2 regions of the Naumannella huperziae genome follow, and region 2 is predicted to be linked to the other one. Evidence: predicted binding sites of a transcription regulator. Region 2 holds the regulator's gene; the other holds the start of a gene.
The links. The regulator HrcA, encoded in region 2, represses chaperone genes, less so after heat shock. The targets are predictions, from matches to a motif close to TTGGCACTCGNNNNNNNCGAGTGCCAA.
Positions count from the first base shown of each region.

Region 1: the regulator HrcA is predicted to act here: its motif matches at 3,519-3,545, upstream of groL (chaperonin GroEL).

Region 1 is NZ_JBSXPH010000001.1:3,420,569-3,428,014, reverse strand. Features, by position in the region: gene ACXDC7_RS16385 (oxidoreductase) at 7-1,110, shown strand; tRNA gene ACXDC7_RS16380 (tRNA-Thr) at 1,138-1,210, opposite strand; gene manA (mannose-6-phosphate isomerase, class I) at 1,283-2,431, opposite strand; gene ACXDC7_RS16370 (DUF3263 domain-containing protein) at 2,502-2,801, shown strand; gene ACXDC7_RS16365 (hypothetical protein) at 2,798-3,202, opposite strand; gene groL (chaperonin GroEL) at 3,663-5,294, shown strand; gene ACXDC7_RS16355 (dipeptidase) at 5,413-6,519, shown strand; gene ACXDC7_RS16350 (copper homeostasis protein CutC) at 6,524-7,246, shown strand; gene ACXDC7_RS16345 (hypothetical protein) at 7,254-7,446, opposite strand, start outside.
Region 2 is NZ_JBSXPH010000001.1:1,723,784-1,731,229, forward strand. Features, by position in the region: gene ACXDC7_RS08280 (N-acetylmuramoyl-L-alanine amidase) at 1-1,706, shown strand, start outside; gene ACXDC7_RS08285 (DUF3097 domain-containing protein) at 1,781-2,629, shown strand; gene ACXDC7_RS08290 (hypothetical protein) at 2,649-2,864, opposite strand; gene ACXDC7_RS08295 (LacI family DNA-binding transcriptional regulator) at 2,879-3,910, opposite strand; gene ACXDC7_RS08300 (inositol monophosphatase family protein) at 4,016-4,801, shown strand; gene ACXDC7_RS08305 (MBL fold metallo-hydrolase) at 4,803-5,660, opposite strand; gene hrcA (heat-inducible transcriptional repressor HrcA) at 5,760-6,767, shown strand; gene dnaJ (molecular chaperone DnaJ) at 6,792-7,446, shown strand, end outside.

The DNA of each region.
Region 1 (7,446 bases), 1.7 Mb from region 2:
GCCAGCATGACGCTCACCGAACCAACCCCCACCCACGCCGACGCCGGTGTCGATGCCCTGTTCGCACCGACCGAGCTCGCCGGAATCGCGCTCGGCAACGCCTTCGCGATGGCGCCGATGACCCGCTTCCGCTCCCCGGGCGGAGTGCCCGGGCCGGACGTGGCGGCCTACTACCGGCGCCGCGCCGCAGGCGGCGTCGGCTTGATCATCACCGAGGGCATCCTGGTTGATCATCCGAGCGCGGGCGCCGAGGACGCGGCGCCGCGGTTGGAGCGCCCGGCCGCCGAGGCCGGCTGGCGGATTGTGGCCGACCAGGTGCATGCCGCCGGATCGAAGATCATCGCACAACTGTGGCACCAGGGCAGTGAGCGGGAGGGCTTCGACGGCGGTGTGGCCTGGACGCCCTCGGGCGTACGCGAGGACGGCTCGCCGGCCGGGCGGGCAGCGACGATCGCCGATCTTGACGAGTTGATCAGCCGGTACGCGGCGGCGGCCGGCGCGGCCCGGCGAGCCGGCTTCGATGGGGTCGAGGTACACGCCGCGCACGGCTATCTGCTGGACGAGTTCTTGTGGCGGGCCACCAACCGGCGTACCGATCGTTATGGGGGTACGCCGCGCAATCGCGCGCGGCTGGTCGCCGAGATCGTCGCCGCGATCCGGGCCGAGGTCGGCGCGGGATTCCCGGTCGGGCTGCGCTTCTCGCAGTTCAAGGAGCGTGACTTCGATGCGGTGATCGCCGACCATCCGGACGAACTGGCCGCGCTCCTGACGCCCGCGGTCGAGGCGGGAGTCACGCTGCTGCACGCCTCGGCGCGCCGATTCTGGCGACCGGCGTTCGACGGATCGCCCCGCACGCTGGCCGGCTGGGGCCGCGACCTGACGGGGCTGCCGGCGATCGCCGTCGGCTCGTTCGGGCTCAGCGCCGCCAGCCTCGCCGATCCGGAACGCTCGCTGACGGCGGTGGCGCGGCTGCGCGAGGCGGGCGAGTTCGACGCGCTCGCGCTGGGCCGGCCGCTGCTGGCGAATCCCTGCTGGGTCAACCATGTCCGCCGCGGCGAGTTGGGCGCGCTGATCGACTACAGCAAGGAACAGGAGGAGGTCTTCGCCTGAGGGGAGAGCGGGTCGACCGGGACGACGAGCCCCCAATCGGAGTCGAACCGATGACCTTCGCTTTACAAGAGCGCTGCTCTGGCCTCTGAGCTATGGGGGCAAAGGGCGCGGGCCAGTCTAGCCGGTGCGCTGCTCCCGGGGGACCACGGCGGACCCGCGCGTGGAGGACGGCTCAGCCGCCGGGCGCGGCCAGGTAGGCGGTCCCGGTCCCGGTCGCGGTGACCGCCTCGCCGGCGGGGAGGAAGGCCGCAGCGCCGGCGTCGATGATCAACTCCGATGCCCCGGTCAGGGTGAGCTCGCCGTCGGCGACCAGCACGATCCTGGCTGCGCCGGCCGCCGGAAGCTCCAGGCCGGCGGGCGAGGCCAGTCGCCAGATCGCGAACTCGGGCGCCGGGGTGGGGTAACGCAGCAGTCCCGGCGCCTCCTCCACGCCGGTGATGATCGTCGGCGCGCCCGGCGTGAAGTCGACGATCCTGCCCAGCTCGGCAGTGTCGATGTGCTTGCGGGTCAGCCCGCCGCGCAACACATTGTCCGAATTGGCCATGATCTCGATGCCGGTGCCGGACAGATAGGCGTGCAGATTTCCGGCGCCCAGGAAGATCGCCTGGTCGGGCTCGAGCTCGATCCGGTTCAGCAGCAGCGACGCCACGATCCCGGGGTCGAGGCCGAACGCGCGGTCGAGTTCGAGGACCGTACGCGCGAGCGCCCCCGGTCGGCCGCCCGCCTCGGCATAGGCCCAGGCCGTGTCGACCACCTTGCGTACCTGGAAATCGGCCACGCCGAGTGCGGCGAAGAACGCCGCGCGCAGCGGGTCCGGTCCGTCCAGCTCGGCGACCAGCGGGCGCGGGGCATTCAGCGTGTTCAGCGCGTCCCGGGCGTCATCGACGGTGCGGAAACCGCACAGCGCCGAGAACGGTGTCCGCGCGATCAGCGCCTCCGGCTTCGGCCAGTCGTCGGCGTAGTTGCGCGTCGGCGCGCCGGGATCGACGCCCGCCGCGCGCTCCGCGGCGTACCCCTGCTGTGCCTGTTCGCGCGTCGGGTGCGCCTGCAGGGACAGCGCCCGGTCGGCCGACAGCACCTTGAGCAGGTAGGGCAGCCGGTCGCCGAATGCCCGCCGGGAATCCTCGCCCAGCCAGTCCGGGTGCTCGGCGAGCGCGGCATCCAGGCCGGCGCCGCCGGGCAGCGTCGCGGGGGCCGAGGTGTGGGCGCCCAGCCAGTACTCGGCGTGCGGCTCGCCGGTGTCGGGTACGCCGAGCAGGCGCGGGATCGCATCGGTCGTGCCCCACGCGTAGTGCTGGATCCGGCCGGTCAGCAGATGCATGGCCGCAGTCAAACAGACGCCACGACACGCGAGTAATGACAGCGGTGTGATTTGCACCTAGCATTGCCGCATGGCCGACCCCGTCCAGCAGACCTCCCCCGTCGCGGCGCCGACGCTGTCCGAGCGCGATCGCGATCTCCTCGATTTCGAGCGCGAGTGGTGGAGCTTCGCGGGGTCGAAGGAAGAGGGCATCCGTGCCCGTTTCGGGTTGTCGACGACGCGCTACTACCAGGTGCTGAATGCCCTGATCGACAGCCCGGTGGCGCTGGCCTATGACCCGCTGCTGGTGAAGCGGCTGCGCCGGCTGCGTGAGTCCCGTCGCCGGGCGCGCTCGGCGCGCCAGCTCGGTTTCGATCCGCAGGACAGCTAGTCCCGGGTGCGGTAACCGCCGCGTTCCAGGCCCGCGAGCGTCTCGAACAGATTGGCGCTGGCCCGATCGCCGGTGCGCAGCATCGACCAGCCCATCGCCAGCAGGTACGCCGGGAGGAACGGCAGGCCGAGCAGCGCGAACCACTGCCACGCATGCGCCTCCTCGTGCGCCAGCATCTCGCGGTGCCGGCCGGTGAGGGTCGGGGCATCGGTGGGCGTGATCACGACATCGCCGACCGTGAACGCTCCCGCCAGCGGGAACGGCAGCCGGTAGCCCTCCGCCACGAACATGCCCCGGGGCCCACGTTTCATGTTCGCGCCGCCCAGCCGGGCGATCGCCAGCCCGAGCAGCGTGGAGCCGTTCAGCCGGTTGCCCAGCTCGCGGAGTTGCCACAGGTGCATGCCGGAAGTCTGGCAGGAGAGCCAGATGGGCAGGCCTGGGCGGGTCTGGCTCCCATCCGCGGGCTGAATCGGCAGGTGCGGGCTGAGTATCGCTCGCGGGTGCCGGTTGGGTTCGCGTTTGGGCGGGTCTGGCTCCCATCCGCGGGCTGAATCGGCAGGTGCGGGCTGAGTATCGCTCGCGGGTGCCGGTTGAGTTTGTGGGTGGCGGTTGGGTTCGCGGATCGGGAGTCGCGGGGGTGTGGCCGGGGTGGGACGGGGTGGGCGAGGCTGCCCCGAGGTCGTTTGCACTCTCGGGTGCCGAGTGCTAAACATGACATTGGCACTCCTCTACCGAGAGTGCCATCCGGCAAGCCGGTGAGGGAAGGCGTACGCCGACCCGTCCGTCGCGGGCACCAGCCTTGTCACAGTCAACCTGACACACCCATTCGTACGGCTTCGGCCGGGAGGAATCGGAAGACACATGGCAAAGCTCATTGAGTTCGACGCGGAGGCCCGCCGCGGCCTGGAGCGGGGCATGAATGTCCTCGCCGACGCGGTGAAGGTCACCCTCGGCCCGAAGGGCCGCAATGTCGTGCTGGAGAAGAAGTGGGGCGCCCCCACCATCACCAACGACGGCGTCTCGATCGCCAAGGAGATCGAGCTGGAGGACCCCTACGAGAAGATCGGCGCCGAGCTGGTCAAGGAAGTCGCCAAGAAGACCGACGATGTCGCGGGCGACGGCACCACCACCGCCACCGTGCTGGCCCAGGCCATGGTGCGCGAGGGCCTGCGCAACGTCACCGCGGGCGCCAACCCGATCGGCCTGAAGCGCGGCATCGACAAGGCCGTCGCCAAGATCGCCGACCAACTGGCCGACAATTCGATCGAGGTCGACTCCAAGGAACAGATCGCGGCCACCGCCTCGATCTCCGCGGGCGACCCGCACGTCGGCGAGGTGATCGCCGAGGCGATCGACAAGGTCGGCAAGGAGGGCGTGATCACGGTCGACGAGTCGAACACCTTCGGGCTCGAGCTCGAGTTCACCGAGGGCATGCGCTTCGACAAGGGCTACATCTCGCCCTACTTCGTCACCGACCCCGAGCGCATGGAGGCCGTCCTCGACGACCCCTACATCCTGATCGTCAACTCCAAGGTCAGCTCGCTGAAGGACCTGCTGCCGGTGCTCGAGGGCGTCATGCAGACCTCCAAGCCGCTGCTGGTGATCGCCGAGGACGTCGACGGTGAGGCCCTGGCCGGCCTGATCGTCAACAAGATCCGCGGCACCTTCAAGTCCGTCGCGGTCAAGGCCCCGGGCTTCGGCGACCGGCGCAAGGCCATGCTCGGCGACATCGCCATCCTGACCGGCGGCCAGGTGATCTCCGAGGAGGTCGGCCTCAAGCTGGACGGCGTGACCACCGAGATGCTCGGCCGCGCCCGCCAGGTCGTGGTGACCAAGGACGAGACCACCATCATCGACGGCGCCGGCGATGCCGAGCAGATCAAGGGCCGGGTCAACCAGATCCGCGCCGAGATCGAGAACAGCGACTCCGACTACGACCGCGAGAAGCTGCAGGAGCGGCTGGCCAAGCTGTCCGGTGGCGTCGCGGTGATCAAGGTCGGCGCGGCCACCGAGGTCGAGCTGAAGGAGCGCAAGCACCGCATCGAGGACGCCGTCCGGAACGCGAAGGCGGCCGTCGAGGAGGGCATCCTCCCCGGTGGCGGCGTCGCGCTGCTGCAGGCGGCCAAGACCGTCGACGTCGCCGACCTGACCGGCGACGAGGCGATCGGCGCGGCGATCGTGAAGAGCGCGGCATCCGCCCCGCTCAAGCAGATCGCGGCCAATGCCGGCCTCGAGGGCGGCGTGGTTGCCGACAAGGTCGCCAACCTGCCGGTCGGCGAGGGCCTGAACGCGGCCGACGACACCTATGTCGACATGGTCAAGGCCGGCATCATCGATCCGGCCAAGGTGACCCGCTCCGCGCTGCAGAACGCGGCGTCGATCGCCGGGCTGTTCCTGACCACCGAGGCCGTCATCGCCGACAAGCCGGAGAAGGCCCCCGCGGCCCCCGGCGGCGACGGCGGCATGGGTGGCATGGGCGGCATGGACTTCTGAGTCCCGTCTGCCGAACATCCCACCGAGGGCGGTCCCGACAGGGGCCGCCCTCGGGCGTTCTCGACCCCCGCCGGTGGGCCGTGCCGCCGTGCCGCCAGCCGGGCGGCACAATGAGCAGGTGAGCGATCCGACGTACCCGGTCATCGACGGCCACAACGATCTCCCGTGGCAATTGCGCGAGGTTTCCTACGATCTCGACAAGATCGACATCTCGCGGCCGCAACCGCACCTGCACACCGATCTCCCGCGCGCCCGGGCCGGCGGCCTGGCCGCACAGTTCTGGTCGGTCTTCGTGTCGGGCACGCTGCCCGAGCCCGAGGCGGTGGTCCAGACGCTGGAACAGATCGACGCGGTGTACGCCCTCGCAGCGCGCTATCCCGATGATCTTGTGCTGGTGCGTACCCCCGACGAGCTCGACGCCGCGATCGACGCTTGGCGCCCCGGCGGGGCGATCGCATCGCTGATGGGCGCGGAGGGCGGCCACAGCATCGCCAATTCGCTCGGCGTGCTGCGCGACCTGTTCCGGCTCGGTGTGCGCTACCTGACCCTCACCCACAACCAGAACACCGCCTGGGCGGATTCGGCCACGGACGAGCCCGCACACGGCGGACTGACCGACTTCGGCCGCGAGGTGGTCGCGGAGATGAATCGCCTCGGCATGTTGGTCGACCTCTCCCACGTCTCGCCCGACACCATGCGCGACGCCCTCGACGCCACGACCGCCCCGGTGATCTTCTCCCATTCCTCGGCCCGCGCGGTCTGTGATCATCCGCGCAATGTGCCCGACGAGATCCTCGCCCGGCTGCCGGACAACGGCGGCCTGTGCATGATCACTTTCGTGCCCTACTTCATCTCGCCGACGGTCCGTGCCTGGTCGCTGCGCTGCAACGAGGCCGCCCGCGCCGCCGGGGTCGACCCGCGGGACCTGTCGGCGCTGGATGCCTTCCGCGCGACCTGGACCGAGCCGCAGCCCGAGGCCGGGCTGGACGATGTGATCGCCCACCTGGAACACGCCCGCGAGGTGGCCGGGATCGACCACATCGGCCTGGGCGGCGACTACGACGGCGTGGACCGACTGCCGCGTGGGCTCGAGGACGTGTCCGGCTACCCGCGCCTGTTGTCCGCGCTCGCCGAGCGGGGTTGGTCCGCGGCCGACCTGAACAAGCTCGCCCACGGGAACCTGCGCCGGGTCTACCGCGCCGCCACCGAACTGGCCGGACGCTGATCCGATGTCTGGTGCGCTGCTCGAGGTGATCTGCCTGCACGCGGCCGACGCGCGGCGGGCAGAGGAGGGCGGCGCGGACCGGGTCGAGTTGCTCGGCAGCCTGGACGACGGCGGCATGTCGCCGGAGCCGTCGCTGGTCGAGGAGGTGCGCGACGCGGTCGGGGTGCAACTGCGGGTGATGTTGCGGCTGCGGCCGGGCTTCGGAACCGACGGCGCGGAGGCGGTACGCCTGCGCGGGCTCGCTGCCAGCTACGTGGACGCGGGCGCCGACGGGCTCGTGCTCGGCTTCCTGAACGGCCACAGCGAGGTCGATGCGTCGGTCGTCGAGGCCATCACCGCCGACAGTGACTGGCCGTGGACCTTCCACCGGGCGATCGACCAGGCCCTCGATCCGCGGCGTGCCTGGCGTACCCTGCTCGGCCTGCCGAACCTGGACCAGGTGCTGACCGCCGGGTCCTCGCGCGGCGTGGCGCACGGCTTGGACGAGTTGATCGCGCTCGCCGGATCGGACCCGCGGATCGCAAAGTTGATCATGGCCGGTGGCGGCCTGGCGCCGGAGCACGTGCCGTGGCTGGCTCGGGCCGGGGTGCAGGCGTTCCACATCGGCGCGCCGGCGCGGCCGGGCCGCAGCTACCGGGCCTATGTGGATGCCGATCTGGTGAGGACATGGAAAACCCTGGTCGACGACTCGGTTACCCGCGCCGCCGACCAGGGTCGGTCCGGTTGAGAACTGCTCAGAAGGCCTTGCCGGCCGCCTTCGCCTCGGCGGTCGCCTCGGCCCGGCGGTCCTTGGCCGACGACTTGGCCTCGGTCAACCGCTCGGTCTGCGCGGGCGCGGTCTGGGCCACGGAATCGCTGGTCTCCGAGCGAAGCATCCGCGACGTGCTCGGCGCGCGCGACGCATCGGGCGCCGCCAGGTCGACGAAC
Region 2 (7,446 bases):
TGGGCGCCGCCCTGGTCGCGGGCCTGGTCTTCGCTGGTACACCGCTGCCGGCCGACGTCGCCGCGGCGGCACCGCCCACCCGGGCGAAACCGGTCAAACCGCGGATCGACTCGATCGCCATCCCGGCCGCCGGCCGGACGGAGCGGCAGGCCGGCAAGCGCCCGGTGGTGGCCGAGCTGCGCCAGCGCGCCACCGAACGCTTCTCCACCTTCGGCGTCACCTGGGACGCCGGTCCCGCCCCCGCCGTCGACTACCGCGTCCGCCGCGACGGGAAGTGGACCGACTGGGCGGAGCTGCCGATCGACGACGCGACGGTCGCCGGGGGCGAGGAGGGGACCCGCCCGGGTTCCGCGCCCGTCTACGTGGGCTCGGCCGACGGCGTCGACCTGCGGGTCCGGGGCGAGCGCGCCCCGAGCGGCCTGCGGGCGGACCTGATCGACGCCGGGACGACGGCGGCCGATGCGAATCCCGAGACCCTGCAGGCGCCGTCCGGCGCGCCGGTGCCGACCCGCCCGGCCATCGTCTCCCGGGCCGGCTGGGGCGCCGACGAGAGCCTGCGGACCGACTGTGGCAAGCGCTACGGCACAACGGTCCGGGGCGCGGTGGTGCACCACACCGAGGGCAGCAATTCCTACAGCTCGGCCGAGGCGCCGGGCGTGATCCGCGGCATCTACGCCTACCACGTGCAGAGCCGTGGCTACTGCGACATCGCCTACAACTTCCTCACCGACCGGTACGGCAAGATCTACGAGGGCCGGGCGGGCGGTGTCGAACTGCCGGTGCACGGCGGCCACGCCCGGGAGTGGAACACCGACACCGTCGGCGTGGCGATGATGGGCAGCTATGTCTCGACCAACCCGCCGACGGCCGCGCTGGACGCGACGGCCAGGATCATCGCCTGGAAGCTCGCCGGCAACTACCGCAACCCCAAGGGCACCGTCACGCTCGCCGGCAAACAGGTGAATGTGATCTTCACCCACGGCGACGTGGTCGCCACCGACTGTCCGGGGGCGAAGATGCAGGCCCAGATGCCGGCCTTCCGGGACCGCGTCGCCGCGCTCGCGGACTACCGCACGGGCAGCTATGAGAGATGGCGCTCCCTCGGCGGGGAGTCGGGTTGGGTCGGGTCACCCTTCCGGCTGGAACGCCGCGCCTACGGCGGCGCGGAGACCCAGTTCGCCGGCGCCGACATCCTCGGCAAGGACGGCCGCATCCACGCGGTTCGCGGCAGCATCCGCACCCGGTACCGCCAGCTCGGGTCCGGGGCATCCTTCCTCGGCTTCCCGATCACCGACGAGATCGACTGGCCGGGCGGCAAGGGCAGCCGGTTCGCCAGCGGCGGCATCTACTGGTCCGCCACCACCAATCGCGCCATCGAGGTCCGGTCGGGCATCAACGGCGTCTACGTCAGCGGCGACCACCCGTCCCAGCTCCGGCAGCCGACCGCCACCGAGCGGGCATCGGCCGTCGCGGGCGTGCCCTACCAACAGTTCGAGAAGGGCCGGATCTACTGGTCGAACAAGCGTGGGTACGCCGTCTACGGCAGCATCTACCGTGCCTACGCCGACCTCGGGCACGAGCGATCGCGCCTCGGGCTGCCGACCAGCAGCGAGTTCGACGTCTCGGGCGGCCGGGCGAACAACTTCGTCGGCGGCCGGATCACGTGGAACCGCAGCACCGACCGGGTGACCGTCACCTACAACTGACCGGCTGGGCCCGACCCGGGCGCCGCGCCGCGTGGCGGCGCGGCGCCCGGGGCGTACCGGTCTAGCCTGCCTCGGTGGCATCATCCGGCGACCGGTACGGCACCGACGTCCTCAGCCCCGGCTGGCAGCGCGCGGGCAGGCCCGCGAGCTCCGAGGTCCCGCTCGCGCTCGACCTGGTCGTGGAGGAGCCCAGCTCGGGCTTCTGCGGGGCCGTCGTCCGCTGGGAGAACGGTCTCGTCGTGTTGGAGGACCGGTCGGGCAAGCGGCGCAGCTTCCCGATCGGCCCCGGCTTCTGGATCGACGGGGCGCCGGTGACGCTGGTCCGTCCGCGCCGGGGGCCTGCCGCGCAAACGCGTACCCGCAGCGGGTCGCGAGCTTCCGACACCTCGGCGAGGACGGCGCTGCCCAGCCGGATCTTCGTCGAGGGCAGGCACGATGCCGAGCTGGTCGAGAAGATCTGGGGAGACGATCTTCGACACGTCGGGGTCGTGGTGGAGTATCTGAACGGCGTGGATGATCTTGAGGCGGTCGTCGAGGAGTTCGCGCCGCGGCCGGGTCGCCGGCTCGGCGTGCTCGTTGATCATCTCGTACCCGGATCGAAGGAGGCCCGGATCGCCGCGCGGGTCGCGTCCGGGCCGCACGGGGAGTTCGTCTTCGTCACCGGGCACCGGTTCATCGACATCTGGGAGGCCATCTCGCCCGAGCGGGTCGGCCGTCCGGCGTGGCCCCGGGTCCCGAAGGGCGAGGACTGGAAGACCGGCGTCTGCCGGGCGATGGGCTGGCCGCACGAGAGTCCGGCCGACATCGGGAAGGTGTGGACGGCGCTGCTGAAGCGGGTCCGCTCCTGGGATGATCTTGATCCGCGGCTGCTGACCGAGGTCGAGAAGTTGATCGACTTCGTCACCGCCGATCATCCCGCCTGAGTTCGCCGGCGGCCGCGGGTCAGCTCGTCCGGTAGCGCGGGGCGGGGCGGCGGCAGGGCTCGATCCGCTCGGCCCAGCGCAGTTGTGCCCGCGCGATGCCGCGCAGGCCGGCCACGAGGACTCCACGCGCGGCGGCGAAGCGCGGCGGCGCGGGGGAGTCGTCGATCATCGGGGCGTCCGGCAGTGCGGAGCGGTTCTCGGCCCGGATGGTCTCGATCGGCATCGGGTAGTACACGGCAATCTCCTTGATCAATCGGTGGTCGGGACGGGGCCGGTGGTGCGGCGTACCACCAGCTCGGTGGGCAGGGTGATCTGTTCGGTGGGCTCGGCCTCGCCGATCAGCAGCTCGCCGACGAGGCGGCCCTTCTCCTCGATCGGCTGGCGCACGGTGGTCAGTCCGGCGGCCGCGGCCTCCGGCACGTCGTCGAAGCCGGCCACCGAGATGTCGCCGGGCGCGTCGAGTCCGCGCACGGCCAGGGCATCCAGCGCGCCCAGGGCGAGCACATCGCTCAGCCCGACGATGGCGGTCGGTCGGTTCCGCGAGTCGAGGACGTGCGCGGCGGCCAGGCGGCCGGCCTCGCGGGTGTTGTGGCCGCCGGTGAACACCCGGATCCGGGCGTCGGGCAGCGCGGACTCCAGCCCGGTGATCCGCGGCGCGAGGTAGGTGCCGCGCCAGTCCTGGCCGAGCCCCCGGGGCTGTTCGCGCCCGCTCTCCAACTCGTCGCAGAGCACGACGATCTCCCGATGGCCGAGCGCCGCCAGGTGTTCGCCGAGCTGCCGCCCGACCGCCCGGTCGTCCACGGCCACCCAGCAGCCCTGGGGGGAGACGTCGGTGCCGATCAGCCGGACGCCGCGGCGACGCGCCAGCTCGATCAGGTCGCCGCGGGTGGTCAGGCAGAGCGCGGCCATGCCGTCGACCTGCGCGCGGCGCGCCGCCTCGATCCCGTCGGGGTCGTCGTCGTTGACCGGCAACAGCAGCAGGCTGGTGCCGTGCTGCTCCAGGACGCGGGTGAGCGAGCGGATCAGCGCGATGGCGTAGGGATCGGAGAAGGCATAGGACAACTGCTGGTGGGTGACCAGGCCCACGGAGCCGGACCTGCCGCGGCGCAGGCTGCGGGCCGAGGCGTCCGGGCCGGCATAGCCGAGGTCCTCGGCCTTGGCGAGGATCCGGTCGCGCAGCTCGGCCGACAACTGGTCGGGCTTGTTGTAGGCATTCGACACGGTCGCGGCCGACACCCCGACCGCCTCGGCGATCGTTCGCAGCGTCACCCGGTTGGTCATCCAGGCCCCCCTCGGTTCGTCCCAGCACTGTCTGTATCGATTAACTAGAACGATACAGAACGAGCCGCCGGGTACGCAAGGTCACCCGTGTGCGAGTGTTTGTCCGTGCCGAGATTCACCCTGGACGACACCTCCACCGAGTCCGTGCTCGGGCTGCTCGAACGGGTCGCCGCCGAGATCATCAACCCGCGTTTCCGCGCCCTGAGCGGCGGACAGATCGCCGAGAAGAAGCCCGGCGACTACGTGACGATCGCCGATCGGGAGTCGGAGGCGGCACTGACCGAGACCTTGCAGGCGGCCGATCCGGGAGCCTTCGTGGTCGGCGAGGAGGCCGTCGCGGCCGATCCCGGCCTACTGGACCGGCTGGCCGCCGCCGAACACGCCTACGTGATCGATCCGCTGGACGGCACCCGCAACTTCGTCCGCGGCTCCGACGATCACGCCATGCTGCTCGCCGAACTGCGCGACGGCGAAGCGGTGCGCGGGTGGATCTGGCAGCCCCAGCACCAGCTCGCCGTCGTCGCCGAGCGGGGTCGCGGGGTGCTGCGCAACGGCGCCCGGGTCGTCGCCCCGCCGGTCAACGACCCGCCGAATGTCGCCACCTCGATGTCGACCAGGCACTTCGACCCGCCGGGAATCGAGGCGGTGCGGACGCGCTGGTGCTGCGGGGTGGACTATCCCGATCTGCTGGCCGGCACGATCGATGCCCTGGCGTACCGCAATCCGAAGCCGTGGGACCACGCGGCGGGCGCGCTGATGGTGCGCGAGCTGGGCGGCGTCGTGCGGTTCGCCGACGGCACCGATTATGTCCCCGGCCGGCCGGTCGAGTCCGGGCAGATCCTGTTGGTGGCGTCCTCGCCCGCGGTCGCCGAGCAGATCGGGCGGGGCTGACTCAGCTCCCGCCGCGCTCCAGCACGATCGGCAGTTGCGGTCGCGCCCGGACGCCGGCCGAGGCGAGTTCGGCGTAGGCCCGCGCGATGTGCGGCGCGACGGTCTCGGTCGGCCAGGGCCAGTTGCCCGCCGCGCCGGCATCGGCCTCGGCGATGCCGCGCTCGATCAACGCGCGTGCCTCGCCCGTGACGGCCGCCAGTTCGGCGCGCTGGGTGATCACGTCGGTACGCGACATCGGGCCACCGTGCCCGGGAATCACCACCGCGTCCTCGCCGAGCACCCCGACCAGACCGTCCAGCGTCGCCGGCCACTGGCCGAGCGCGCTGTCGGGGCCGGCCTGCGGCACGCCCGCCGACTCCACTAGGTCGCCGGCGATGACGACCTTCGAGTCCGGAACGACCACGACCAGATCGCCCTCGGTGTGGCCGGGGCCCAGGTGGACGATCTCGACCCGGCGACCGGACAGATCGATCCCGCGGGCCAGGTGCAGCAGGGTGGTCGGCGCCACCAGGTCGGCCGGGGACAGGCCGAGCCCGGCGAGATCGGCGGCCGTCGCCGGATCCTCGAGGCGGTTGGCGAGGCTGGCATGGCCGAAGGACGGTACGCCGGCCAGCCCCGCCAGCCCGAACCAGTGATCGCGGTGGCCGTGCGTGATCACCACGCCGGCGGGATCGGTGCCGGTCAGCTCGACCACGTCGGCGCGCAGCCGTGCCCCCTGCTCCGGGCTCGAACCGGTGTCCACCAGCAGTCCCGGCGCCCGCGGCGTACCGCCGAGCACCAGGGCGATGTTGACCGAATCCGGCTCGGCGACGGCCACCAGCACGCCCGGCGCGGCCTCGCGCCACTCGAGGAAAGTCACCTCGCCAGCCTAACCGCGCGCGAGCGCTAGACTGGCACTCCGCTGCAGAGAGTGCCAGCAAACCGGGTGCCAGCCATTCGCGAGAACCAGGAGGGGGCTGTGGACGATCGCAAGCTCGACGTGCTGCGCGCCATCGTCACCGACTACGTGTCCAGCCACGAGCCGGTCGGGTCGAAGGCGCTGGTCGATCGGCACAATCTCGGCGTGTCGTCCGCGACCGTCCGCAACGACATGGCCGTGCTGGAGGACGAGGGCTACATCACCCAGCCGCACACCAGCGCGGGCCGGATCCCGACCGACAAGGGCTACCGGCTGTTCGTCGACCGGATCGCCGCGCTGAAGCCGCTGTCGCCGGCGGAGTCGCGAGCCATCCAGGCCTTCATGTCGGGCGCGCTGGATGTCGACGACATCGTCACCCGAACCGTCCGGCTGCTCGCCCAGGTGACCCACCAGGTGGCGATCGTGCAGTACCCGATCGTCTCCTCGGCAACCGTCCGCCACATCGAGCTGGTGCCCGTCAGCGACGATCGGGTGCTGGTCGTGCTGATCAACTCGACGGGGCGGGTCGAGCAGCGCACGGTGGAGACCGGAGAGATCGCCCATGCCGACGTGGCCGAGCTGGCGGAGCGGATCAACGCCCGGCTGGTGGGTGAGCGGCTGGCGGCCGCCGCGGAGTCCCTCGACGGCCTGCCCGGGTCCGTGCCCGAGCGGCTCGCTGCGACCGCGGGCAAGCTCGCCGCGGCGCTGGGTACGATGCTCGACACCGAGGTCGCCACCCGCGTTGCCGTCGGCGGCGTACCCAATCTGACCAGCTTCGGCCCCGGTTTCGACGCGGTACGCCCGGTGTTGGAGGCACTTGAGGAACAGGTCGTGCTGCTCACCTTGTTGAGCGAGGTGGGTGATGACCCGGTGACCGTCCGCATCGGCGCGGAGAACCCCTACCGGGAGCTGAGCGCGACCTCGGTCATCGCCAGCGACTACGGGCAACACGCCGGCGTCCGGGCGAGCCTCGGCATCGTCGGCCCGACCCGGATGGACTATCCCTCGACCATGGCCTCGGTCCGGGCGGTGGCGCGCTATGTCGGGCGCTTCCTGTCCGAGCGCTGAGCCGGAGAACGACGAAGGAACCAGATGAGCATGGACTACTACGCGGTGCTCGGCGTGGAACGCAGCGCGTCCGCGGAGGAGATCAAGAAGGCCTACCGCCGGATGGCGATGAAGGTGCACCCCGATGTCGCGCCGGGCCCGGAGGCGGCGGAGAAGTTCAAGCAGATCTCCGAGGCCTACGAGATCTTGTCCAATCCGGACAAGCGGGCCCTCTACGACCGCGGCGGCGATCCGCGGATGGCCGGCGCGGGGTTCGGCCGCGGTGGCGGGTTCGGGCCGGGCTTCGGCGGCGGTTTCACCGGCGGAACGGCCGGCTTCGACTTCGGCGACCTGATCGATGCGATGTTCACCGGGCAGACCGGCCCCCGCGGCCCGCGCTCGCGGGTGCGGCGCGGGCAGGACTCGGCGGTCCCGATGACGCTCGACCTGGCGGAGGCCGCGTTCGGCACGACCGTCGAGACGACCATCGACACGGCGGTACGCTGCGCGACCTGCGAGGGCCAGGGGACCCAGCCGGGCACCCGGCCCGAGCGCTGCAACACCTGCCGGGGCGCCGGTGAGATCACCCAGATGCAGCGGATCGGGATCGCGGGCATCCGCACCTCCCAGCCCTGCCCGAACTGCCGGGGCTTCGGCGTGACGATCCCGCACCCCTGCGTCGAGTGCGACGGCGAGGGCA